3 regions of the Aquaspirillum soli genome follow, and region 1 is predicted to be linked to each of the others. Evidence: predicted binding sites of a transcription regulator. Region 1 holds the regulator's gene; each other region holds the start of a gene.
What was found. Region 1 encodes sigma-54, which starts transcription at its own class of promoters, with help from an activator protein. Its sites were predicted from a motif close to CTGGCACGCTTCATGCTT; they were not measured.
Positions count from the first base shown of each region.

Region 1 (4,693 bases):
CCTACGCAAAACATATAAAAAGCGAACGGTGGTGCAGGATGTATCTTTAGACATCAAAAGTGGTGAGGTAGTTGGCTTGCTGGGCCCCAATGGGGCTGGAAAAACCACCAGTTTTTATATGATTGTCGGTTTGGTGGCGGCGGATGCCGGACATATTTTCTTAGATGATCGCGACATCAGCACCTTGGCCATGCACCAACGCGCCCGTCTTGGCCTTGGTTATTTGCCACAAGAGGCCTCGATTTTTCGCAAAATGACCGTCGAAGAGAATATCTTGGCGATTTTGCAAATTGCCGGCGGCCACCACAAAGACAATCATGCCCAGCTCGATTTACTGATGGAAGATCTCAACATCAGCCATCTGCGTGAACACAGTGCGCTGTCTTTATCTGGCGGCGAACGGCGACGGGTTGAAATTGCGCGTGTCCTCGCGACACGACCACGCTTTATTTTGTTGGATGAACCGTTTGCTGGGGTCGATCCGATTGCGGTGATTGATATTCAAAAAATCATCAGCTATCTCAAAAGCCGTGGCATTGGTGTCCTGATCACCGATCACAATGTACGCGAGACACTGCGAATCTGTGATCACGCCTACATCATCAGCAATGGCAGCGTTTTAGCCGCCGGCTTACCGCAACAGCTCGTTGATAATGAAGAAGTCCGCCGTGTCTATCTAGGCGAGCATTTCCACCTCTAGGAATCTGGCCCTTGATGAAGCAAAGTTTACAACTCAAACTCAGCCAACAACTGACGCTCACCCCACAGTTACAACAGTCTATTCGTCTGTTACAGCTGTCAACGGTTGAGTTACAACAAGAAATCGAGCAGTTCTTGTTACAAAACCCGATGTTGGAACGAGTTGATGAGTATGAAGCCCCGAGCGACATCGAACCGGCACACCCACCACACGACGCTGTCAACGAACCCTCAGACACCAATCACGACAGTCCCAAAGAAGATCTGAGCGAGACACATCTCGAATTGGATTATGGGGGGGACTGGGGTAACAGCAGTGGTTTACCTCGTGATGAAGATGAAGACTTCGACCCTCATGGCCGATTGTGTCACGAGCCAACTTTACGCGAACATCTGTTAAGCCAATTAGCCGAGCATGTCTTAAGCGCACGCGACCGCGCCATTGTCACCTTGCTCATTGAAGCCTTAAATGAACAAGGCTATTTAGAAGACAGTCTAGACCACCTCGCTGCCGAGTTGTCAGAAGAACTCGCCACCGAAGCGGATGAACTACTGGGTGAGTTACAAGTTGGGCTGTCTCTGTTGCAACAATTTGAACCAGCGGGGGTTGGCGCACGCAATTTGCATGAATCAATGCGTTTACAGTTGCAAGCACAGCCCCATTCAGCGATTCGTAATTTAGCTCTTGAAATCAGCCAACAACATCTCAATCTGTTAGCTAACAGGGATTTTTCCCGCCTGCGCAAGCTCACCGGACAAGATGACCACGCCCTGAAAGCCGCGCAGCAGCTCATTGCCAGTTTGAATCCTTACCCTGCCGCGGGTTTTGGTGGAGAAGAAACGCGTTATGTTGCTGCTGATATTGTGGTTCAAAAACAAGGCGCAGCATGGGTCGCACGTCTTAATTCAGCCGCGATGCCACGCTTGCGCGTCAACAGCCTCTACGCCAATCTCCTCAAACAACAACGCGAAAGTGGAAATGCCCTAAATGGCCAGCTACAAGAAGCACGCTGGCTGGTGCGTAATATCCGCCAACGTTTTGACACCATTCTCCGCGTGGCAGAAGCCATTGTGATCCGGCAACAAGCTTTTTTTGAACATGGCGAAGAAGCGATGTTGCCCTTGGTGCTACGAGAAATTGCCGAAGAACTCGGCTTGCACGAATCAACAATTTCTCGCGTAACCTCACAAAAGTTTTTATTGTGTCCGCGTGGACTCTTTGAATTGAAATACTTTTTTGGTAGTGGCCTTGAAACAGACAGTGGAGAGAGTTGCTCTGCCACGGCGATCAAGGCAAGATTAAAGAAACTGATACAGGCAGAAGACCCGAAAAAGCCGCTGTCAGATAATACACTGGCCGAGTTACTGTCTCGTGAAGGGATACAAGTTGCGCGGCGTACGGTGGCAAAATATCGTGAGGCCTTGCATTTACCACCAGCCAACCAACGTAAAGCACTCTAGTGTGCGGTATACCCAAGGTTTATATTGATTTGGTAAAGGAAGTCTCGGCTTCCAATGGCTCGCAACCATTACTGCGCTACCCGTGGCAAGTCCGTTCGGTAACGATGGCGCTGTGTCTGGAAGGGTTCCAGACGCAGTCGGGAAAGTCAGGCCTGCTACGCTGCTTATAGCAACAGGAACAAAACATTGCGTACAGCCACGCATTTTTTGGAAAGCAAAAGGACATGAACCTTAACATCAGCGGCAACCATCTTGAGGTCACTCCCGCCCTGCGCGACTACATCGTGTCCAAACTCGACCGTATCACTCGTCACGTTGATAACGTGATCGCGGTGAACGTGATTCTGTCGGTGGAGAAATTGGATCAGAAAGTCGGTGCAAGCTTGCACTTGAAAGGGAAAGATATCCATGTCGAAGCCACCCACAGCGATATGTACGCTGCCATTGATGCGATGGCGGACAAACTTGATCGCCAAGTGTTGAAACACAAAGAAAAAATCACCGAGCACCATGCCGAGCGGCCAGTGATGGATTCCTCTGTGTAAGCCCTGATTTAACGGTCAATTCTTAGGTGCCGGTCTAGTCTGCCGCACCATGACAAGCGGGAACTCTGAGTTCCCGCTTTGCCTATGCGCTGCCAATCCCTGAAAACCGGCGTACAATCCAGCAGTTTTTCTGATTCGGATGTTCGTAATGAGCCTTATCGCCAAGATTCTGCCAAGCGACCACATCGTGCTTGACCTTGATGTGGCAAGCAAAAAGCGGGTTTTTGAGCAAGTGGGAATTCTGTTTGAAAATAGCCACGGCATTGCCCGTAGCGAGGTTTTTGACAGCCTCTTTGCTCGCGAAAAACTCGGCTCAACCGGTTTAGGACAAGGTGTAGCTATTCCACATGGCCGCGCCAAGGGATTGAAAGAAGCCGCCGGCGCTTTCGTGCGTTTGAAAACGCCTATCCCATTCGATGCTCCTGATGGCAAACCGGTGCAAAACTTATTTGTTTTGTTAGTACCGGAACAAGCCACTGACTTACATCTGCAAGTCCTCTCCGAATTAGCCCAACTGTTTAGCAGTCGCCAGCTACGTGAGGCACTGTTGGCAGCGGACTCTCCCACTACGGCTTATCAGCTCCTCACAGAACGACGTTAACCATGCCCAGTATTACCGTTCGCAAGCTATACCAAGATAACTGTCAAAAACTGAATTTGGCTTGGGTTGCTGGTGCCTCGGGAACTGACAACCGAATTAGCAATGATGAACAGCGGCCAACCCTTGCTCTAGTTGGACATATCAATCTCATCCACCCCAATCGAATCCAAGTTTTTGGGGTTGCTGAAATTGATTACCTCAACCGGCTCTCGGCCGACGATGCCCGTCAAATGCTCGACCAACTGTTTTCGCTCAGTATGGCAGCGGTGATTGTCGCAAATGGTGAACCTGTTCCATCACAACTACGGCAATATTGCGAACGCTATCGGGTGCCATTATTGGCCTCAACCCAGCCCTCGCCTTATCTGATGGATGTGATGCGGATTTATCTGGCGCGCATCTTGGCAGTTTCGACAACCTTGCATGGCGTTTTCCTCGATGTATTGGAAATTGGGGTGTTGATTACTGGTGATAGCGCGATGGGGAAAAGCGAGCTGGCACTGGAACTGATTTCACGTGGACATGGTCTAGTTGCTGATGATGCCGTAGAACTGTATCGGATTGGCCCTGAAACTCTCGAAGCCCGCTGTCCAGATATGTTAAAAGATTTTCTGGAAGTCCGAGGCTTGGGGATTTTAAATATCCGCTCGGTGTTTGGTGAAACGGCTGTACGCCCGAAAAAAGCGCTCAAGCTGATTATTCATTTGGTGAAGGCGAATGACCAAGTGATGCAAGGTCTCGACCGCCTGAACATTCAATCAGAGACGCAAGATATTCTTGGCGTGAAAGTGCGGCGAGTCACTATCCCCGTGGCAGCCGGGCGCAACCTTGCTGTGCTCGTCGAAGCCGCCGTCCGCAACTATATTTTGCAGTTGCGTGGCATCGATAGCACCCGAGATTTTATTGATCGGCAAACCCGTATGATGCGTGAACAAGACTATGCAGCTGATTCTGATTAGCGGTTTATCTGGTGCAGGTAAGTCGGTTGCCCTGCACATGCTGGAAGACCTTGGCTATTACTGTGTGGATAACCTTCCCACCGGCTTCTTAGCACGCATTATCCTGTTATATCAAAAATACAATTATCAACGGATTGCCATTAGCGTTGATACCCGCAGCGCCCCGATGCTATCGCAGCTGCCGGCGGCCATGAGCAGTTTGCGTAAGCATGGCTTTGATGTGCGTCTATTATTTTTAGATGCACAAGACGCCACCCTGATTCGACGTTATTCCGAAACCCGCCGCCGCCATCCGCTGTCACAACAAGGTTTAACCATCCCCGAATGTATCGCTAAAGAACGCGATATGTTGGGCGACTTACATTCACTAGGACACCGGATTGATACCAGCGCCTTAAGCGCCAATCAGCTGCGAAGCTGGGTGCGAC
Region 1 is NZ_BAAGTM010000019.1:29,773-34,465, forward strand. Features, by position in the region: gene lptB (LPS export ABC transporter ATP-binding protein) at 1-700, shown strand, start outside; gene ACYVJG_RS11890 (RNA polymerase factor sigma-54) at 715-2,160, shown strand; gene hpf (ribosome hibernation-promoting factor, HPF/YfiA family) at 2,385-2,705, shown strand; gene ptsN (PTS IIA-like nitrogen regulatory protein PtsN) at 2,854-3,306, shown strand; gene hprK (HPr(Ser) kinase/phosphatase) at 3,309-4,265, shown strand; gene rapZ (RNase adapter RapZ) at 4,246-4,693, shown strand, end outside.

Region 2 (4,693 bases), on a different contig from region 1:
GTGACGGTGGCAACTTGCGGTACGGCAACTAATAGACCCAGTAAATGAACCGCTTTAGACAGGGTTTGTAGTCGTTGTCGCGGGGCAAAAATGGCATGGCGTGTGACGGTGAGGGTTTGGCCGCTGTGTAAGGCGTGGAGTTGCGTTTGCCATTGGCCATCAATTTCATAATCAGCCGGCAGTTCAAGCAACATTAAGCTATGGGGTGTCAAAGGATGAGGCGCGGCACCATCATAAGCCTGTTTGAATGTTTCCCCATCGAGGGCTGTCGGGTGATTGAGTTGGATACGGCTTTGATTGGTATGACTGGCCACCCAATCGGCAGGTAGCAAGGGATAGACTAAAGACGGTGGTTGAGCGCCCACTTGATAGGCTTGGTCGAGTAAAGCGGAAATATGATGGGCAAGATGATCAGTGGAATACCAATCTTGTGCTTGGATATCACGCTGACGTGACAAATGAATCAGCTGTGAGCCTTCAAAAATTGGAAAAGTAAGGACAAGTGCACGATCTGCCAGTAGCAGACTGGCCCCTGAACACATTGGCATGGAGAGAATTCCGCACAGAGCAAACAAACCTCCAGCATAACAAAGAACAGGCAGACAGCGCAGGGGGGCCTGCGCTGTGCCCTAGTCGTCGTGGCCGTCGTCGAGGTGTAATTCGTGGATTTTTCGCGTTAATGTGTTGCGACCAAAGCCAAGTAAATGGGCAGCTTCAACACGTCGGCCGCCGGTGTGTTGCAAGGCTACACGAATCAACGCTGCTTCAAAACTGCGGCTGAGGTCATCAATAATATTGGTCTCGCCGCGTTTGAGACGGGCTTCTGCCAAAGCAGCCAAGGCACTGAGCCAATCTCCATGATGTTGAACCACGCCAGAGGGTGGTTCATCGCGAAACTCGGGTGGTAAGTCGCCAACTTCTACGGTTTGCCCGGGTGCCATCACCGTTAACCAATGACACAGATTTTCTAGCTGGCGCACATTGCCGTGGAACGGTGCGCTTTTCATCACTTCTAATGCGGCATCGGATAAGCGTTTCGCTTCCACCCCCAAACTCTGCGCGCTCTTTTGTAAAAAGTGGCGTGCCAGCAGGGGAATATCTTCCGTACGCTCTCGCAGCGGCGGCAGGCGTAGGCGGATCACATTCAATCGGTGAAATAAATCTTCCCGAAATAAACCTGCTTTGACCCGTTCTTCAAGATTTTGATGGGTGGCAGCAATGACCCGTACATTGGCCTTAATCGGAGTATGACCCCCAACACGATAAAACTGGCCATCAGACAACACCCGTAACAGGCGAGTTTGTAGCTCGGTCGGCATATCACCGATTTCATCTAAAAACAGTGTGCCCCCTTCGGCCTCTTCAAAACGGCCACGGCGTTGGGTGCTGGCGCCGGTGAAGGAACCACGTTCATGGCCGAACAGCTCGCTTTCTAATAAATCGCGAGGAATGGCAGCGGTGTTGATGGCGATAAAGGGTCGGTTAGCGCGGGTGGAATGCTGATGCAAAGCATGTGCAACCAATTCTTTGCCCGAGCCCGATTCGCCGGTAATCAACACCGTGACTGACGATTGCGCTAAACGGCCAATGGCGCGGAACACATCTTGCATCGCCGGTGCCTGACCCAGAATCACTTGGGCGGGACTGCTATCATCTTGCTCTTGTCCGGCGCGGTTGGCTTCGGTTAAAGCGCGTTCTACCAGTTGCACCGCATGATCAATGTCAAAGGGTTTGGGTAAATACTCAAAAGCCCCGCCCTGAAAGGCGGCGACGGCTGAATCCAGATCCGAATGAGCGGTCATCACAATCACCGGCAGCTCTGGATACTCACCTTTCACTTTGGCAAGAAACTTTAAGCCATCGGTGCCGGGCATGCGGATATCGCTGACGATCACCCGTGGCACACGGTCGTACATGGCATTGAGGGCGTCATCAGCACTGCTGAAACTTTCAAATTGAATCCCTGCCCGACTGAGTGCTTTTTCGAGCACCCAGCGTATAGACTTATCATCATCAATAATCCAAACAGGATGGGTCATGGTGTTTTTTCTCCCCCGTTATTCGGTTTGCTGGCAAAAGGTAGTAACACAGTAAAACAGGTGTAACCGGGGCGTGACTCAAAGTCGATGGCCCCTTGATGTTGGTGGACATAGGTTTGTGCCAATGTCAGGCCAAGGCCTGTGCCCTCGGCTCGGCCAGTGACCAACGGATAAAAAATATGGTCTTTTAGCTCGGCGGGAATGCCGGGGCCGTTATCGATAATCTGTAATTGCAATGCCAATTGATAACGTTTGCGGGCAAGAGTGACTTGTCGTGCGACACGGGTACGCAACACAATATCACCCACCCCGTGCATCGCTTGTACGCCATTGCGGACAATGTTTAATACCACTTGGATCAATTGTTCCTTATCTGCAAGCAGAGGTGGCAAACTGGTATCGTAGTCGCGCTCTAAACTCAGTCCATGCGGATATTCTGCCAAGACCACACTACGCACTCGTTCTAACACTTCATGAATATTGACCTCGACTTGTTGATGTTTGCGGCTAGGGGTGAGTAAACGATCAACGAGTGACTGTAGCCGCAACGCCTCTTGGGTAATCACATCAAGGTATTCGCGCAGTTCGGGTCGTTCTGCCAACTCCAAGGCCAATAATTGTGCTGCACCGCGTATCCCACCCAAAGGGTTTTTAATTTCATGTGCCAAATTACGGATTAGCTCACGGTTGGCTTGTTGTTGGATTAACAGGCGTTCCTCATTGGCAATTCGTAAATGTTGTTCCACGGGCCGCAGCTCAATCAGCGCAGCACACTGCGGATGTTCAATAGGGGTGATGGTGCACAACACATGAAGATGTTGTTGTTGGCAGGTGTCGAGCTCGAGGTCGTGTTCGGTAAAACTGACGTTGTTACCGATGGCCGTTTTTAAGCCATTCAACAGACGCCGGCTATCGACAAAGAGGGTGTGGAGTTGGTGTCGTAGTAATTCACGACAGCCAAGCGCAAGCAGGTTTTCTGCAGCAGGGTTGACATAACGTAGGGCTCCGGCCTGATCGACAGCAATCAGGGCAGTATCGAGCAGTTCAAAACCACAAAATTGACGGTTTAGCGGGTTGTCTTGACGGGCGTTCATCGCAGTGCGCTCCTTTATCGAACACGATAAAGCAATAAGCAGGCCATTTTTTTACCAGAGGATGTCCCGATACGGCGCGTATCGTCCAAAAAAGAAGCAAGCTTTTGCACTGTTTTGGTGCGTTAAATTCAAGCAAATCCAGTCATGTCGTGTGCAATCGCCTGTTGATGCGGTGGATGGCCGCGAATCGTGGTGTACCGGCGCAATGCTTGTTGCTTGGCATGGCTGTTCTTTAAGGACAATCGGCGCGTATTGTTGGGCCTGTTGTTGATGGTGTCATGCTGTTTGAACAGGCAGACAAGCGTGATTGAAGGTGCTGATCTGGGAGGGTGGGGGATGAGCCGTGTTGATACGGGGTGAAGCGGAGGGAACGCGATAATCGAAAGCGTAGGGGTGAGATATTGTGGTGTGGGTGGGCTGATAAACGTTGTGTAACCATGCTGGCGTACCTAGCCTCATGCTGCTGCCGCCCAGTAACAAAAGACGCAACACAGATATCCCCTCAAATCAATGGATTTAGCCACTATCATAACGGTTTTTTATGCAAACCCATGCAAAAAGGCGGTGTTGCCACCGCCTTTTTTAGCTTAATTTGATCGAACTAAGGATTACAGCGAGTAGTACAGATCAAATTCAACAGGTGTGGTAGTCATACGGTTCAGGTTGACTTCTTGCATCTTCAATTCGATGTAAGCGTCAATGAATTCGTTCGAGAACACACCACCACGAGTCAAGAACTCGCGGTCTTTGTCCAACGCATCCAGTGCTTCTTCCAACGAAGCACATACGGTTGGGATCAGTTTGTCTTCTTCTGGTGGCAGATCGTACAGGTTTTTGTCTGCTGGATCGCCGGGGTGAATCTTGTTCTGGATACCATCCAAACCCGCCATCAACAGCGCAGCGAAGCACATGTATGGGTTGGCCAGTGGATCAGGGAAACGTGCCTCGATACGGCGGGCTTTTTCGCTGGCCACGTGAGGGATACGGATGGAAGCCGAACGGTTTTTCGCCGAGTAGGCCAGTTTCACCGGTGCTTCGTAGTGTGGCACTAAACGCTTGTAGGAGTTGGTGCCTGGGTTGGTGATGGCGTTCAGTGCTTTAGCGTGCTTGATGATACCGCCGATGTAGTACAGCGCAGTTTCAGACAGGCCTGCGTATTGGTCGCCAGCAAACAAGTTTTTGCCGTCTTTCCAAATCGATTGGTGAACGTGCATACCCGAGCCGTTGTCGCCAACGATAGGCTTAGGCATAAAGGTTGCTGTTTTGCCATAGCTGTGTGCCACGTTGTGTACCACATATTTCAGAATTTGGGTCCAGTCAGCACGTTGAGTTAAGGTGCTGAATTTGGTACCAATTTCGTTCTGACCTGCGGTGGCCACTTCGTGATGGTGCACTTCAACTGGCACGCCCATTTCTTCCAAAGTCAACACCATCGCAGAACGCAAGTCTTGCGAAGAATCGACTGGAGGCACTGGGAAGTAGCCGCCTTTCACGCGAGGACGGTGGCCGGTGTTGCCGCCTTCGTATTTCTCGCTAGAAGACCATGCAGCTTCTTGTGCT
Region 2 is NZ_BAAGTM010000009.1:92,098-96,790, reverse strand. Features, by position in the region: gene ACYVJG_RS09355 (hypothetical protein) at 1-548, opposite strand, end outside; gene ntrC (nitrogen regulation protein NR(I)) at 630-2,039, opposite strand; gene glnL (nitrogen regulation protein NR(II)) at 2,036-3,133, opposite strand; gene glnA (glutamate--ammonia ligase) at 3,742-4,693, opposite strand, start outside.
Region 2: the regulator sigma-54 is predicted to act here: its motif matches at 3,163-3,180, upstream of glnL (nitrogen regulation protein NR(II)).

Region 3 (4,693 bases), on a different contig from region 1:
ATTTCGCAAATTTTTTATTAAAATGCGCAAAGGCCGCCTTCAAATGCACACTCGCCACACAAATCTTTTGCCGCTTGGTACTCGTTTTCGCCGCGTAATACCCCGAGCGGCTGACATTCAATAGGCGACATGCCTGACTCACGGATGCCTTCTGTTGCCACCGATCAATCAAACCGTGAGCTATTTCAGCTCTCGGGCAAAGAAGGCAGAGGCCTTTTTTAAGAATTCATTATCCGATTTCAGTTGACGGTTTTCGGCTTCCAGTTGGCGGATTCGTTGCTGTTCCGCCGTCAAGGGTTTCCCAATCCCTGGCTCGCCATTGAGCTCTGCACGATATTGCTCCACCCACCGACGCACTGCGGTTTGACCCACCCTCATCGACTCCACCACTTCCATCACGCTCAGGCCTTGGTCAACTACCATCCTCGCCACTTCTAGCTTGAAGCTCGCATCATATTGACTACGTTTTGAATTCATTTCTTCTCCCTCGTTAAGATCTATCATGCCCTATCGAGGTGTCTACGGGTATTAGACCATTACATACCGCATGACAATCAAAAATAGCTATTTGACACCCACCAAATCGAAAAACCCCCACCAGACTGGCGGGGGTTTTGTGTTGAGCGGACTGTTTAGAGAATTCAATCAGTCGATACGCTCGCCGTGTAACACCACATCCAAACCTTCGCGTTCTTCCTCTTCGGTCACACGCAGACCCATGACCATATCAATCCCTTTGAGGATCACGAAAGTCACTACCAAGGTGTAGGCCATTGTGGCTAAGGTGGCGACAGTTTGTGTCACTACACTGCCTTCAACCCCACCAATTTCAGGTACAGCCAACACACCGACCAAAATCGAACCTAAGATACCGCCAACACCGTGCACACCAAAGGCATCTAAAGAGTCATCGTAGCCAAGCATGTGTTTCAGACCCGTCGCACCCCAGTAACATGCCACACCAGCGATCAGACCTAAAATCAGCGCACCTTTAGGATCAACGAAGCCAGCCGCAGGGGTGATCGCCACCAAACCAGCCACGGCACCAGACGCAATACCTAACAGAGAAGGCTTTTTCTTCACCACCCACTCAGCCAACATCCATGCCACAGCAGCAGCGCCCGCAGCAATTTGTGTCACCAACATGGCCATCCCTGCGCGGCCATTGGCTTCTAAAGCCGAACCAGCGTTGAAACCAAACCAACCGACCCACAACATCGAAGCACCAATCAGGGTCAACACCAAGTTGTGGGGAGGCATAGCTTCGCGGCCAAAACCAACCCGTTTGCCGAGAACAAAGGCTGCCACCAAACCCGCTACACCGGCGTTGATGTGCACCACAGTACCGCCAGCAAAGTCCAACACGCCATCAGCAAACATCCAACCCGTTGGCTCCCACACCCAGTGCGCCACAGGGACATATACCGCAAACATCCAGATCACCACGAACACCAACATCGACGAGAATTTCATCCGCTCAGCAAATGCACCTGTAATCAGTGCACATGTGATGATGGCAAAGGTCATTTGGAACACAACAAACACCGACTCAGGGATATTGGCCCCGGCTGTGCCAGACAGCGCATTCAGCGATACACCATTTAAGAATGCTTTATCCAAACCACCGATGAAACCATTCCCTGGGGTAAGCGCTAAGCTGTAACCAAAGGCAAACCACAACACCGTCACCACACAAGCAATGGCAAAGCTTTGCATCAGAGTGGCTAACACGTTTTTCTTCCGCACCATACCGCCGTAGAACAAAGCCAAGCCGGGGAGGGTCATAAACAACACCAACGCAGTCGCAACCAACATCCAAGCGGTGTTACCGGTGTCTAATTTTGGTTCTGGTGCCGGTGGTGCCGCTTCAGCGGCAGGCGCAGCGTCGGCGGGGGCAGCAGCAGGTGTAGCAACAGCAGCAGCGGGGGCTTCAGGCGCCACAGCGGCTGGTGCTTCAGTTGCCGCCGCAGGGGCTTCGGCAGTGGCAGCCGCTACCGGAGCAGCGGCGGTGTTTTCCTCGGCAAAGACGGGGGTGGCAAACCCAACCGCCCCTGCCAACAAGGCAGACATAAGCCATCTTTTCATGTTGTGTTCTCCCTGATTCGCAAAACTGTTAGATGGCATCCGGCCCGGTTTCACCGGTGCGGATCCGTACCACTTGTTCGAGTTCAAAGACAAAGATTTTGCCGTCGCCGATTTTTCCGGTATGCGCCCCTTGTTCAATGGCTTCCAAGGCTTGATCTAACAACTCATCGCGGATGGCAATCTCAATTTTGACTTTCGGCAGAAAATCCACCACATATTCCGCACCACGGTACAGCTCGGTATGACCTTTTTGCCGTCCAAACCCTTTAACCTCGGTAACGGTCACGCCTTGCACGCCAACAGCGGCGAGGGCTTCGCGGACCTCATCCAATTTGAAAGGTTTAATAATGGCAGAGATGAGTTTCATGACTGACTCCTTGCAGTGAACCCGAATGGACATTGTGTGTAAGGGCTGCCCCTTTTGTGACTGTCTTGCCTTAGGCATGAATCATGCCAGTTTATTTATTACTTAATAAACAAAGACTTGTTAATTGATGATGAAGGCTGTGCCATTTTGTCATGCGGAACAGCAAGCCCCGAATCACAGCATCGACCATTTATCACGCACTATATTGGTGCGAGGTGCTGAAATTATGCGCTTTGAGCGCACTACCGCCATGACGTCCGCGCTGTGCTTTGGCGTATCAAGCCACACGAATACGTCCCTGCCAGCAATTTTGCAAAAGTTATGCAGCAAGAATTTTGCTACACTTGCTGGTATCTCGTTTTCTTTGTTTCTCAGCCTGTTAGAAAGGGCCAACCATGTTGACGCAAAAACTCTTTGAAGAAATTAGCCAGAAGGTCAGCGAAACACTGGCCAACAGTCCGGTGAAAGATGTTGAGAAAAATATGCGGGCCATGTTGGGCGCCACTTTTAGCAAAATGGATTTGGTGACCCGTGAAGAATTTGAAGTACAACAAGAAGTCCTTGCCCATACCCGCGCCACCCTCACGCGTCTAGAACAACGCATTGCTGAGTTAGAGGCGCAACTGGCCACTGCACAGCCAACAACCAATCCCCCGCCGACGACCTCTCAGGAGTAATCCCATGCGCTTGGCCGTGGTTCACAGTCGGGCGCAAGCAGGCATTCACGCCCCCTCTGTTCAAGTTGAAGTGCATCTCGCCAATGGTTTGCCTTCGTTTACCTTGGTTGGTTTGCCAGATACCGAAGTTCGAGAAAGCCGAGATCGGGTACGAGCGGCAATCCAAACCTCTGGCTTTGATTTCCCTGCGGCTCGACTCACGGTCAATCTGGCACCAGCGGATTTACCCAAAAGCTCTGGGCGCTTTGACCTAGCGATTGCTCTCGGTATTCTGGTGGCTTCGGGTCAATTACCCGATACGCCTTTGGCCGATTGTGAATTTGCTGGTGAGTTGGGATTGACGGGCGAACTGCGCCCCATCCGAGGGGCAATTCCTGCTGCGTTCGGTGCAGCCAAAGCCAAGCGGCGTTTGGTGTTGCCCAGTTCATCTGCCGCCGAAGCCGCCCTCGCCGATCAGGCACCGGTGTTTGCTGCGGACACCTTAAAACAGGTGTGTGATTTTCTAGCAGGGCATCAACCGCTGCCATTTGCTCAAGCCTGCGCCCAAGGTGAACGTGAGCACTATCCCGATTTAGCCGATGTTCGAGGCCAATTTGCCGCACGGCGTGCCCTCGAAGTCGCGGCGGCAGGTCGCCACAGCCTATTGCTAATTGGCCCCCCTGGTACCGGAAAATCGATGTTAGCCAGCCGCCTGCCTAGCATTTTGCCGCCACTCGATGCACACAGCGCACTGGAAGCCGCAGCAATTCAATCGCTCTCCCCCTCCGGTTTTGATGTGAAACGCTTTGGTTTACGCAGTTTCCGTGCGCCCCATCACTCGATCTCGGCAGCGGCGTTAGTCGGTGGAGGATCCGATCCACGGCCGGGGGAAATCAGCCTCGCTCATCATGGCGTCTTATTTTTAGATGAGTTGCCCGAGTTTGACCGCCGCGTGTTAGAAGTGCTGCGCGAACCTTTAGAAACTGGCAAAGTGTTGATTTCACGCGCAGCCCGCCAAGCAGAATTTCCAGCACAATTCCAATTAGTCGCCGCGATGAACCCCTGCCCCTGCGGCTATTTAGGACATGCCACCCGCGCTTGCACCTGCACGCCGGAACAAGTGAGCCGTTATCGAGCGCGGTTATCTGGCCCGCTCTTAGATCGCATTGATTTGGCCATTGAAGTGCCAAGCGTGCCACCAGAAGCCCTCAGCAGTCGCGCCAATGGCAGCAGCAGTGAAGAGGTGCGACAGCGCGTCGAGCAAGCATGGCAATCACAGCTTACTCGGCAAGGGAAATCAAACAGCGAATTACACGGCAACGATCTCGATCAACATTGCGCTTTAAGCGATAACTGTCGTGAGTTTTTAAATGATGCAGCGCGACGATTAGATTTATCGGCTCGTGCCTACCATCGCATTTTACGCGTGGCGCGTACCTTGGCCGATCTGGAGTTACACCGCGATATCGACCGTCGCCATCTTGCCGAGGCCATCCAATACCGCCGCCGTTTATAATTGCTGCTTTGAACGAGGCCGGGTTATGGAACGAGCAGATAAGGTGTTGGTAGAACGAGGGCTGGCGAC
Region 3 is NZ_BAAGTM010000014.1:13,527-18,219, reverse strand. Features, by position in the region: gene ACYVJG_RS10820 (transposase) at 181-477, opposite strand; gene ACYVJG_RS10815 (ammonium transporter) at 646-2,085, opposite strand; gene glnK (P-II family nitrogen regulator) at 2,114-2,452, opposite strand; gene ACYVJG_RS10805 (accessory factor UbiK family protein) at 2,848-3,129, shown strand; gene ACYVJG_RS10800 (YifB family Mg chelatase-like AAA ATPase) at 3,134-4,624, shown strand; gene ACYVJG_RS10795 (TlyA family RNA methyltransferase) at 4,650-4,693, shown strand, end outside.
Region 3: the regulator sigma-54 is predicted to act here: its motif matches at 2,525-2,542, upstream of glnK (P-II family nitrogen regulator).